Regions from separate parts of the Paenibacillus polygoni genome, predicted to be linked through region 2. Evidence: predicted binding sites of a transcription regulator. Region 2 holds the regulator's gene; the other holds the start of a gene.

Region 1 (6,629 bases), 1.5 Mb from region 2:
TATCCAGGCTTGAAGCAAAAACTAGACTACAGGGCCAACCGGTTTTTACAGCTTATGCAGAGCGGTAAACGAATCTTTTTTTTACGAACAGAAGCTACTTTACATGAAACGGAAGAGTTAGTACAAGTTCTAGATGACCTCGTGGCAGGTGAGTATAAATTACTGGTTGTGAATCACGCGCAGGTACCTTATATAGTTCAGATTGATTATCAACTGCCTAACGTTTGTACACTGCTCATCCCAGAGGTAGCAAATATATTTCAAGATAACCACACCTTATGGCGAACCATTCTGGAAGGAATTTATAATACCATGACCAACGAAGAAATAAATGCTTATCTATTGCAAAATTACAACACATGAAAAATTCACATTAATCAATAAAAGTTTCTAGTTCCTTTTGATATAAGCATGACTACTACTTTACCTATCTCGTACTTTACCTATCTGGAAAAAAAGAAAAACATCCGGTACATGAACCGCAGTCCATTGTCGGCCGGATGTTTCTATTCGTGCTATAAAGTGATTACTGAATCCTCAGATAACGAGGCTTGTACATCAATGATTCGCTGATTTCGGCTTCCGCGAAAAAGAAGCGTGGTATCTTTCAATTCCATTTGAAAAGGACCATCTATGATGACATCACAAAGCTCAGCAAGCGTGCGCATGTCTGGGTCCTCCAGCAGTTTTTCGTAGACAAAACCGGTATAAGCCCAAAGGGTTTTTCCTGGACAAAGTTCCTTATACTTCCGAATAAAATCGGTGCATGCAGGAGCAGAGAAGAATGGATCTCCCCCGCATAAGGTCAGCCCATCAAGTAATGGGTTGTCCGCAATTTCCTGGATGATACGCAGTTGTTCTTCTTTCGTAAAAGGTTTACCTGCTCTAAAGTTCCAGGAGGAGGGATTAAAACAGCCGGGACATGCATGCTTACAGCCGCTTATAAAAACAACAGCCCGAAGACCCGCGCCTTCATTAATAGACTCTGGAATATAACCGCAGATATGCAAAGGGATCATAGATGTTTAACCCGATCTCTGACTTCTGCTTGTTTCGCGGAGTTGAATCGAACCGTGTAATCTCCAGTTAAATATCCAGTTACTCTGCGAAGTCGGCTGAAATGAATGTCATTTTCATGTATTCCACAGCTTGGACATTCCGTACCAATAACACCCTCATAACCACAGGAAGGACAGCGATCCAACGGGTGGTTGACTGAGAAATAACCGATATTTTGAGACAGCGCGTATTGTACAATTCGGCGGAATGCATCCTGATTATTACGAGCATTTCCATCCAGCTCCACATAAGAGATTGCTCCTGCATTGCATAGTTCATGGAATGGTGCTTCCAGCTGAATTTTCTTCGCAGCGGAGATCGAATAGTAGACAGGAACATGGAAAGAGTTCGTATAGTAATCACGATCATTAATTTCAGGTAGAATTCCGTATTTATTTCGATCCAAAACGGTGAATTTTCCGGATAACCCTTCTGCCGGAGTAGCAAACAAGGTAATGTTCAGATTGTATTCATCCCCTTTTTTATCACAGAAGTTCCGCATGGTTTCTATAATCCGAACTGCCTCTTTGTAGGAAAATTCGTCTTCCGCATGATGTTTTCCGTATAAAGCTTTCATACATTCAGCGAGTCCAATAAATCCGATCGATAATGTTCCATGCTTCAGCAGAGAAGCTACGGGTTCATCAGGGTTCAGATGTTCGCCGCCTTCCCAGACACCTTCCCGCATCATAAAGTCAGAAGCTTTTGCAGGTTGAACCGATTGAATAGCGTATCTATGCAGCAGTCCTTCTAAAGCAATCTCCATTACGCGGTGCAAATTCTTGTAGAATTCTTTCATATCGGGCTGTGTCCGTTTACGCAGCGCAATCCCATGTTCAATGCCAAGCTTCACGAGATTAACGGTATTAAAAGAGAGGTTTCCTTTTCCACTTTGACGGTTGCGGCCAAACCGGTCAGCGATTGTACGCGTACGGCAACCCATGGTAGCAATAATGGTATCGGGATCATTTTCACGATAAAACGGCAAATTAAAAGTAGCATCGACATTGACGAAATTCGGATATAATCTCCGGCTGGAACATTCGAGCGCTTTTACAAAAATATCGTAGTTGGGTTCGCCGGGAGCTTGGTTAATCCCTTGTTTACACTGGAAAATATGCTGAGGGAAAACAGGCGTTTCTCCATGACCGAGTCCTGCGATGGTAGCATCAAGAAGCGCATGGGATACCAGTCTTCCTTCAGCAGACGTGCATAATCCATAGTTTAGGGACGTAAACGGAATTTGTCCGCCTGCCCGGCTGCTCATTGTATTTAAGTTATGAATAAGGGATTCAGCAGCTTGATGTGTCTCTTGAATGGTTTCATTCATGGCAAAAGCGTAGGCTTTAGAACAGGTCGTTTGTGCGAGTTCGCTATTCATATGGATATATTCTTGATCAAGTTCCGCTGATTCTTCAAATAATTGTTTTCCTTTTCGGAAGTGTTTTCTGAAAGAGCGTGCAACATAAGGAGCCAGGTCCCAATCGATTTTGTTGGCAGAAACACCGCCAAATTGACTGTTTTGCTGAGACTGAAAAATAATAGCGACAAGTGACATCGCTGACATGATTGACTGAGGGGTTCGTACAGAACCATTTCCTGTATTAAAACCGCGTTCTAGAAGCCGATCAAAAGGAATAAAGATGCAGTTTGTTGTACCGAGCGCATATTGGTCAAGGTCGTGAACATAAAGTTCGCCTTCCGTTATTGCTTGAGCAACCTGTTTGGGAAGGACGTGCTTCATCACATGTTTCTTCGCAGTTTCAGAACCAATTTTACTCATCTTTCCACTAAAAGAGTCTCCGTTCAGATTTGCATTTTCTCTAAGCAGATCCGTGTCCTTACTTCCTAAGATTTGGTCCATTATATCTGTGAGTTCATCTGCTTGTTTAGGATTAGGTATAAATGCTTCTAATTTTGCCATAATGAATGATCTCCTTCTAAATCCGTTTTCTGTTATGTGTAGTTTGTTTTGGATGAATTCTATGTTTTTGTTATGCAATACATACTATATATTGATCTATTTGAGTATCATACCTACAAGATGTACTCGGAGTGTATGACAAAAATCACAGTTTGGCCTGCATAGAACCCTATACTGAAACTCAAAAAAGACCCTTAACCCTTGTCATTATGGGAGGAAACGCTGTGCAATCTGAGCTGAAAAAAAACTAAAAAAATGAAGGGAGAATGTTTTATTAATAAAATAATTAAAAAACAGTTATAGATAAGAAATACAGATGCAGAAGAAACTGGGATGTGTTATGTTGTAGCAGTGCGATAAGTAACGATAAGTAACGATAAGTAACGATAAGTAACGATACTTACTCCTTACATTGTCTGAATACCTCACCTTCAATGAAGGAAGGTAAACGGATTTATATATATAGATAGAATGGGATGGAGGAGAAAAATTGAATACAAACTCACTGAATGATGCGGCAGATAACAACGTTAATAAGAGTTCTGACTCACCGAAAACGGGTTTACTTCTTGCTGTTTTATTGTCGGGTGCCTTTGTCGCTATTCTTAACGAGACACTGCTGAATGTAGCTCTATTTCAAATCATGGGTGACCTGAGTATTGAGCCTCACCTGGCACAGTGGCTTTCGACTAGCTACATGCTTGTCATCGGTATACTGATCCCCGTATCTGCGTATTTAGTTCAGCGGTTTACAACGAGACAACTTTATCTATCCGCAATGGCCTTATTTCTCATCGGAACAGTCCTTGCTGCAATCAGTTCAAGCTTCGGTATTCTTCTCTTCGGAAGAGTGATTCAAGCTGTAGGTACCGCTGTGCTGATTCCACTGATGATGAATATTATCTTGGCTGTCATTCCTATGGAGCGCAGAGGAGCGGCAATGGGACTGATTGGACTTGTGCTTATGTTTGCTCCCGCCATTGGACCGACATTATCCGGTTTTATACTGCAGCATTTATCGTGGCGCTGGTTATTTATTCTGGTAGCTCCGATCGTTGCCCTGACACTGATCTTCGGATTTATGAAGCTGCGAAACGTGACCAGTACAAGCAGACCGAAACTGGATGTGTTCTCTGTTATTCTTTCTACGATTGGTTTTGGAGGCATTGTATTCGGATTTGGTAGTATGGGGGAAGGCGGCAGCACATCAATTCAGAGCTATGTGATTTTTATTATCGCAATCGGCGCTATATCGCTTGCTCTCTTTGTGTGGAGACAGTTGAAGTTGACCGCGCCTGTTATGGATATGAAGGTATTTATCTATCCGATGTTTTCTGTTGCGGTTGTATTATCCATCATCGTTATGATGACCATGTTTGCTATGATGCTCGTTTTACCTCTTTATTTGCAGAAAGTAATGCTTTATAGTACTTTGATGACTGGACTTGTCATGTTGCCTGGCGGACTCCTGAATGGACTCATGTCGCCAGTTATGGGGAAATTATTCGATAAATATGGGCCGCGGATGCTTCTTCTGCCTGGGATGCTCCTTATGATTGCTACCATCACTTGTTTCTTATTGCTGCCTCTGCAGTCTGCATGGCTCGTGGCCATTCTTCAAACGTTCTTAATGATATCTATTGCTATGATTATGATGCCTGCACAAACGAATGGACTAAATGCCCTTCCTGCAGAGTTATATCCGCATGGGACAGCGGTGCTGACTACGCTGCAACAAACGTCAGGTGCTCTCGGAGCAGCAATCTTCATCTCGATCATGCAGAATGGGGAGAAGAAAGCGCTAAGCGGCATAGCGAATCCGGGAACAGCTGAACTGAATGCAGCAATGACTACGGGGGTAATGGACGCATTTAAGATTGGACTAATTCTCGCTTGTCTCGGTCTCTTTCTTGCTTTATTCGTGAAAAGAGTAGCAGGTCAGACGGTGACGAGTGCAGCCTCTTCGGTACACAGCGAGACGGAACTTGTTACAGGAACCGCAACGGTAAAGGGAAAATAAATGATTATGCAATGGTACTTACTGAATCATATATGGCAGAGTGAAATGGAATATGAAATAGGGTAGAGTGAGATAAAATATAAAAAGGCGGACCAAATTTAAACTGTACCCTTTGTAAAGGACACTTTAAAAAAAGCTAAGCCACTTGAAGGAGATGCTGTCTGTATTTTGCAGGCGGCATCTTCTTTAGGTTCCACTGTCCACGATAATGATTGTAATAGAGCATATAACTTCTCACTTCACGTTTCACATCGTGTAAGGTCTCACAGGTCTTTAAATCGATCTCATCTTTTAAATGTCCAAAGAAAGATTCTTGTGGTGCATTATCCCAACAGTTTCCCCGGCGTGACATAGATTGTCCTAATTTCATTTTCTTTACCAACTTTTGAAACTGGGGATTTGTGTAGTGGAATCCTTGATCTGAATGAATAAATGCATCTTTCGCAAAGTGCGAATGATTGCGTTTTAATTGGCGTAGCGTATTTAAAGCAATATCTAGAGTGATCTTATCAGATATTTCATAGGCTAAAATCTCATTCGTTTCGGCATCTTTTATCGTCGACAAATACGCACGTTTACCGTGAGCGTAGGATAAGTAAGTGATGTCCGTTAATAATACCTTGCCTGCTACACCTTGTTTAAACTGGCGCTGCAAGAGGTTTGGACATGTACGGTGTTCGTGCGTCGCTTTCGCCATCCGACGATAAGGATTCGCTTTTCGGATCGGACAAAATATATTGAACTTCTTCATGATGCGACGAATTCGTTTTAAGTTGTAAATGATATGATATTGATTTTTTAATGTCATTTTAATTTGACGAGCACCTTTCTTTCTTCGACGGAAATGATAGGCTTTTAAAATGATATCTCTTACTTTTTCATCTGCTATATTGCGTACTGTACGCTTTCGTACTGATTTTTCGTGGAAATAATTATAGTAGCCAGAACGAGACACACCGATCGTTTCACACAAATAGTGTACCAAGCGATTTAGCTGATATTTTTCAATGGTCTGACGAATTAATTCAAACTTCTGTTTTGTTACGAGTTTAATTTCTTCTTCAACATCTGCCTTTCGAGTAGATCGAGCTTTTTTAAAAGTTCATTCTCAGCCTGTAATAATCGATTTTTTGCTTCTAGTCGTAAAACCTTTTCTTCTAAACTTAATTCTCGCTCTAAGGGGCGACCAGAGTTTGTTTTTCTTGTATCCTGTAGACCTTCATCTCCATGTTCACGATAAGCTCCACGCCAACGCTTTCCAGCAGAATGGATGCGTTTTATGCCGATTAGCTCAGCGTCTAAGCCAGCTTCTTCAAAAATAGTTCTGGGTAACTTTCCTTTCTTATTTTCATTAATAAATAGTCGTTTAAACTCATCTGTATATGTAATCGCTTTGTTGCTAACAGATCGGACATGAGGATTACGCTTTAGTTGGGCTTGTTCTTTTTCCGTAAATAATCGTTTGGTCATCTTTATTCGCTCCGATGTTTTTTTCTTATTATAAACAAAAGTACCCCACAGGATAGACTTTTTTCAAAGTGTCTACTCTGTAGGGTACAGTTTAATTGACCTCAATTTGGTCCGCCTTTTTTTGTGGTTATTAGGAATTACAATCACTTATCTCCC
Region 2 (6,629 bases):
TCTCTCATCTCCGTATGGAGGGACGTTATGGTTTATATTCGGAAGATGAGCCACTAGAGAAACATACGCATGTTGTATTTCATTTCTCTGATGGAACAGAGCTTCGTTACAAGGATGTAAGACAGTTTGGCACCATGCATCTATTTCCCACGGGGGAAGATCTTACGAACAAACCGCTGATGAAGCTAGGGCTTGAGCCGCTAGACGAATCTTTTACACTAGACGCTTTTCGTAAAGCGATTGGGAAACGATCTACCAAGATCAAGACGGCTCTTCTTAATCAGGAATATGTCGTAGGGATTGGGAATATTTATGTTGATGAGTCGCTATTTAGGGCAGGGATTCATCCAGAACAACCCGCGAATACGCTCACGGACGAGCAGTTTGAACTGCTTCATCAGTCTATCATTGATACACTTCTTGAGGCGGTACAAGCTGGCGGATCTACCATTAAATCTTATGTCAACGGCCAAGGTGAAATGGGCATGTTTCAGCATCAGTTCAAAATATATGGCCGTCAAAATCAGCCTTGTGAACAATGTGGAACAATGATTGTCAAGACTGTGGTAGGTGGACGCGGTACTCATACCTGCCCAAGATGTCAGGTTTTGGCGTAACGAATGGATATAAACAAGCTCCAGGTAAGCGAGCCTTGATGAATAGGCACCCTTTTAACCCGGTTCCCATATACTGCTAGGGCAACGCAGTTTTAGGCATTAGCCTGCTTTCTGCTAAGAAGCAGCTTTGCGGCCTAGTTAGGGGAGGAATGAAGGGTGCCTCATTTATTGACGTTATTTTTGCTTGCTTTTGCGCTTAGTCTGGATGGCTTTGGTATAGGCATTACATACGGACTTCGCAAAATGAAAATTCCTTGGCTATCGATCGCAATTATCTCCATCTGCTCTGGTCTTGTGATTGGAGTTTCGATGCAAATTGGAGTTTTATTATCCGCTTTCGTATCTCCGAGTGTAGCATCATGGATTGGAGCAGGGATTCTCATTGCTATGGGAACCTGGTCACTCATTCAGTCATTTAGGTCCAAATCTGCAGATTCGGAGACGGATCCATGGAAAGAAAAAGCGAACTTATCTTCAGATACTTCGCTTTTATCTCAGGAAACGGGAAAGAATAGTATGGCTGAGGCGGAATCGTCTGAATCGGAATCAAAAACTACCGTTTTTTTATTGGAGATTCAAAAGTTTGGTCTTGTAATTCAAATACTAAAGAAACCTTCTGCTGCAGATATGGACGATTCAGGAAGTATTTCGGGTTATGAAGCGATGTGGCTTGGGATTGCATTATCTTTAGATGCCTTTGGCGCTGGGCTGGGGGCTGCACTGCTTGGTTTACCACCTTTATTAACCTCAGTAATGATCGCTTTTTTCAGCGGTTTGTTTCTCGTCTTTGGTTTAAAGGCAGGTTTTCGTTTTGCAAACTCAAGTTTTGTACAGTCTTTGACAGCCTTGCCTGCCATTATGTTAATTATTATGGGAATATTGAAGCTGATTTAATTTGAGGTGAATACATGAATATTGGATTAACAGGCGGAATTGCGTCAGGTAAAAGCAGTGTTTCCAAGCTTCTTGTAAGCCTTGGAGCGATTTTAATTGATGCAGATCAGATCGCTCGGGAAGTCATGCTTCCCGGGCACCCTGTGCTTGCTGCTGTTACAAAACATTTCGGACAAGTTGTTCTGCTAGAAGATGGATCACTGAACCGTAAGAAGCTCGGTGAGCTAGTTTTTAATCATCCAGATCAGCTTCAAGCATTAAATCAAATTACTCATCCTGCCATTCGTCAGGAGATGAGAGACCGTAAGCATAAATTCGAAGAGCAGTTTCCAGACCGTCTTATTGTTGCTGATATTCCTCTTCTCTATGAGTCAGGACTTGAAGATGGGTATGATCAGATCATGCTGGTATATGTACCAAGAGAAGTTCAATTAGAGCGGTTAATGAAGAGAGATGGATTGAACAAGGATCAGGCAATTCTGCGCCTAAAAGCACAGATGGATATAGAAGAGAAGAAACAAAAGGCAGATATCATTATAGATAACAGCGGAGATTTTGAAGAAACGAAGAAGCAAATTTTGGCCTTCTGGCGTGACACGGGTCTATCATGAGATGGCTTCGTAAAAAAAGAGTACTGCTTGTTATACTTGTTTCCTTTTTATTTCTTCTATTTTTTAATACCAATTGGATGTCTTGGTTTTATCCCATTCATTATAAAGATGAGATTCGGACACAAGCAAAAGCTTATGATGTGGACCCATTTCTCGTAGCCTCCATTATTCGAGTGGAGTCCAATTATAAACTGAGCCGTGAATCGAAAAAGGGAGCCATTGGTTTAATGCAGCTTATGCCGGACACAGCGAACTGGGTGCTGGAGAAAAAACAGAAAAAGAACGTTACGTTGGATGAACTGAAGCATGAACCTGAGGCAAATATAGAAATAGGTACTTGGTATCTTGATTATTTATCCGATCATTTTGATGGTAATCCGATCGCAGCGATCGCAGCTTATAACGCAGGACAAGGGAATGTAGGCAGTTGGATTAAGAAGGGTTTATGGGATGGAAAACTCGATACGATTAATGAGATCCCGGTAGGAGAAACCCGGCATTATGTTCAGCGGGTTATTTATTATTATAATCAGTATAAAGACATTTATAAGGAATTCTGATCTTTTTACTATTTGTACTGCGAAAATACGAATAAATGCTGGACAGGCCAGCCTAATGGCTAACCTGTCCAGCACTTTATAATTACTAATTATTGAAATTGACCAGCGAGTTGTTGTTCACCGATTGTTACAAGACGTTTCGTGATGTAACCCCCGATTGAACCGTTCTCGTAGGAAGTCATGTTACCTTGGTATCCATCTTGTGGGATACTGATACCTAGTTCTTGAGCGATCTCATACTTCATTTGCTCAAGAGCACCAGAAGCGCTAGATACAACTAGTTGGTTTGAGTTTCCGTTGTTACCTTGTGCCATTGCCTTTCACCTCCTTGCGAGTTGGTAAAAGTATTATGTCTCAGAAATGTGATTTTCATTACACTTTTTAAAAGAAAAATAGTTGGAAAGTATATACAATAAAAGGAGTGATGTTCGTGAAATGTCCGTATTGCGCGTACGAAGGTACGAAAGTACTGGATTCTCGGCCCGCTAATGAGAACAAGTCCATTCGCAGACGCCGCGAATGTGAACAATGTAACCGCAGGTTTACCACTTTTGAGACGATCGAGGAGACACCGCTGATTGTTATCAAAAAAGATGGAAGCAGAGAAGAGTTTAGCAGAGAAAAACTGCTTAGAGGATTGATCAGGGCTTGTGAGAAACGTCCTGTATCTGTTGAACAGCTGGATCATATCGCGTCTATCGTAGAGTCTTCTTTACGAAATACAGCAGTTGCTGAAGTAGAGAGCAGAGACATTGGAGAGCTTGTGATGGAACAGCTGTATCCCGTTGATGAAGTTGCTTATGTGCGTTTTGCTTCAGTATATAGGCAGTTTAAAGATATCAATATGTTTATGAAAGAACTAAAAACGTTATTATCCAAAGAACCCTACGAAGAGTAAAGATACCTTTATAATAAAGGAGAATTCACTTTCATGATACATAGTCGAAAAATATGGCTTGAATCGATGTTTCGAATAGCAGATCCTGTATTGGAATCTTTATCGAACCGGAAGTTAAAGGAACTCATGCCTGTGGATTCTCCCTTAGTGGGTAGGGAAACCTATGCTCATCTTGAAGCACTTGGCAGATTGCTTGCGGGAATAGCTCCATGGTTAGAACGTAAGCAGGATGGAGAAGAAGAAGTTTTAAGAGATAAGTATGCAGTGATGGCTAGACAAGCCATTGACGCTGGAACGGATCCGAATTCACCAGATTTTATGAACTTTACAGAAGGCGGTCAGCCGCTGGTAGATGCAGCTTTTTTATCTCATGCGATTGTGAGAGCTCCTCAGGAACTTTACGGACAGCTTGAACCGAGAGTAAAGCAGCAGCTTATTGAGTGCTTAAAGAAGACACGTCGTATCAAAGCCGTCCCCTCGAATTGGCTGTTATTCTCTGCTATGGTTGAGGCAGCCTTGTATATGATGGGAGAAGAGGATTTTGATGTGATGAGAGTCGATTACGCTCTCAAACAGCATGAGCATTGGTATCTAGGGGATGGAACCTACGGAGATGGCCCTCATTTTCATTGGGACTACTATAACAGTTTTGTCATTCAGCCTATGCTTATTGATATCCACCTTACATTCAAAGGGATGTATCCTGATTGGGACTCGGCTTACGAATTCGTATTGTCCCGAGCACGAAGATATGGTGCAGTGCTTGAACGTATGATTTCACCAGAAGGAACATTTCCTCCAGTAGGTCGTTCGCTTGCATATCGTTTTGGCGCTTTTCAGTTATTATCTCAGCTTGCACTGATGGAAACGCTTCCTGAGGAGTTAGATGGTGGAAGTGTACGCTGCGCGCTTACCGCAGTATTGCAGAGAACGCTTGCTGGGGAAGATACATTCGATGAGAACGGATGGCTTCGGATTGGATTTTGTGGCAATCAACCAGATCTAGCAGAAGGTTATATTTCTACAGGAAGTTTATATTTGTGCAGTACCTTATTTCTGCCGCTGGGACTATCAAGTGATCATCCATTTTGGTCGATGCGAGACGCACCGTGGACACAGAAAAGAGCATGGAGCGGGCAGTCCTTTCCGCTGGATCAATCGGTATTCTAACGAATAGTTGGAGGAGTGGTAAAGAAGATGAGTAAGATGCAAATTGCAGAAAAGCTGTGGAATATCTTCCTGTTTGCTTTACTTTTTATCCTTTTTTTTATAGCAGGTAAATATATAATCTTCTCTTATGTTCAGTTGGATTCATTGTTATACCAGAATTTCATTGAAATCGTTTATGTTGTAGTTGCAGTCATGTTATCTCGATTGTTGTCTGTGACTGCATTATCATTTGAGCGAATGAATTCTAGTCATCATTGAGCCCTCTAGAAAGCTGAAAGCGTCACTGAAAAAGGTGCTGCGTACCTAATATAATAATGATTACCCCCATGATTATACTGATGATCCCAGCGAACTTAACATAGGAAAGCCACATATCACTGGGCTCTTTATCGTAACCTATTCTTTTGAATAACCAAGAATCAGGACGCTTGATAGCGAGAATCCCAAGTGCTATTACACAAACACCCATGAGAAAATAAAAATTAAACATCTGATCAGCTCCTTTTAAGTAATGACGCTATAGCATGAAATTAAGTTATATTCTATTTTATTTGTTAATTTGAATTTCAATAAAAATACTTGCGACGATGCGTACTTAAGTGTATAATAAGTAAGTCGGAAAGTTACTGGAGACACAAACTTTGAATTCATATCAACTACATAATTAAGGGGCCTTAGCTCAGCTGGGAGAGCGCATCGCTGGCAGCGATGAGGTCAGGGGTTCGATCCCCCTAGGCTCCATACACGAAAACCCTTGTTATATAAGGGTTTTTTCTTTTTATTAAGGCTTGGAAGGAATATTGGGGACAAAAAACGAGTGGGTTGAAATATTGCGGATATTTATGGATTTATGGGGACATTTTCTTGTATCGGGTTATTTTCATGTAAGAATGAACTAATTTTGTCGCTGATCAAGCTGCAAGTTAGGAAGTACAAAGCGGTACAGATCAAGAGTGATAAACAATACTCTTACGGCTAAATCTCAGAAATTATAACAGAAGATGATCTATAAAGAAGCACGCCTCAATAGGAGAGCGTGTTTTTTTGTTTTTTGTGATCAGGGAACACTTTTGTTTGGAGGGAAGGGGGAAGGAAAGGTGGACTGGAGCGTTTTTATAATCCTAAATCCTAATCTCAGCGTTAGTGTGATTAGTGATATTTGGCTGGGATGGACAGGTAACAAAAGCCTTTCGAACAGAAGCAGTGCTGGAAGCGAAAGCGAAAGTAAATATATCGTGGATGTGTCTTATACAAGCGAGGGATGGATGACAGTAGGCTTTACCCTAAAACTAACACCGAAAGTGCCGAACAAGACTATTGTATATCGAGTGACTTGATTTGCGGTAGTACGAACCATATGGATGCTTGGTTGGAGTCCTAGGTCACTCACACATGGTGTTTCTGTGGTGCATTTGCTGCCTATATGGTCATCCATTTGTAAAGAAACCAAACAGGGAGCTCACCAAAGGAATTAACTTACGAAAGAGGGGAGGGGATTCTTATTGTCAACGCTAACTGAGGTCCAAGCAAAGTCTGCTCCTATCATCAGTCAGATACAAAATGAAGCTGTCCGTCTTGCCACGTTGAAACTTATCGAGCGATGTTATAAACGAGGAGTCGAGATCAGAATAACCCAAGGATTTAGAACGACAGAAGAACAAAATGCACTTTATGCCCAAGGGAGAACTACTCCCGGCCCTATCGTAACGAATGCACGCGGTGGACAGTCTTATCACAACTATAGCTTGGCGATTGATTTTGTCCTGATCAAGGGCGGATACAATATGCAATATGATGGAGATAGTGACGGAATAGCTGATTGGGTAGAAGTGGTTACAGAAGCAAAAGCACTTGGTTTTGCATGGGGTGGAGATTGGAA

Evidence for each region. The regulator NrdR, encoded in region 2, represses ribonucleotide reductase genes. The targets are predictions, from matches to a motif close to AACACNATATATNGTGTT.
Region 1: QPK24_RS14675 (anaerobic ribonucleoside triphosphate reductase) is a predicted target of NrdR. The motif match lies at 3,064-3,081, and genes of this name have one in related genera.

Annotation. Positions count from the first base shown of each region.
Region 1 covers NZ_CP127162.1:3,062,916-3,069,544, reverse strand. The annotation lists gene QPK24_RS14685 (DUF1796 family putative cysteine peptidase) at 1-363, shown strand, start outside; gene nrdG (anaerobic ribonucleoside-triphosphate reductase activating protein) at 516-1,010, opposite strand; gene QPK24_RS14675 (anaerobic ribonucleoside triphosphate reductase) at 1,016-2,983, opposite strand; gene QPK24_RS14670 (MDR family MFS transporter) at 3,474-5,003, shown strand; one part of gene QPK24_RS14665 (IS3 family transposase) at 5,140-6,089, opposite strand; one part of gene QPK24_RS14665 (IS3 family transposase) at 6,089-6,473, opposite strand.
Region 2 covers NZ_CP127162.1:1,606,228-1,612,856, forward strand. The annotation lists gene mutM (DNA-formamidopyrimidine glycosylase) at 1-617, shown strand, start outside; gene QPK24_RS07745 (manganese efflux pump) at 774-1,511, shown strand; gene coaE (dephospho-CoA kinase) at 1,526-2,122, shown strand; gene QPK24_RS07755 (lytic transglycosylase domain-containing protein) at 2,119-2,682, shown strand; gene QPK24_RS07760 (alpha/beta-type small acid-soluble spore protein) at 2,772-2,996, opposite strand; gene nrdR (transcriptional regulator NrdR) at 3,113-3,580, shown strand; gene QPK24_RS07770 (DUF2264 domain-containing protein) at 3,614-4,750, shown strand; gene QPK24_RS07775 (hypothetical protein) at 4,778-5,008, shown strand; tRNA gene QPK24_RS07780 (tRNA-Ala) at 5,419-5,491, shown strand; gene QPK24_RS07785 (hypothetical protein) at 5,848-6,087, shown strand; gene QPK24_RS07790 (M15 family metallopeptidase) at 6,253-6,629, shown strand, end outside.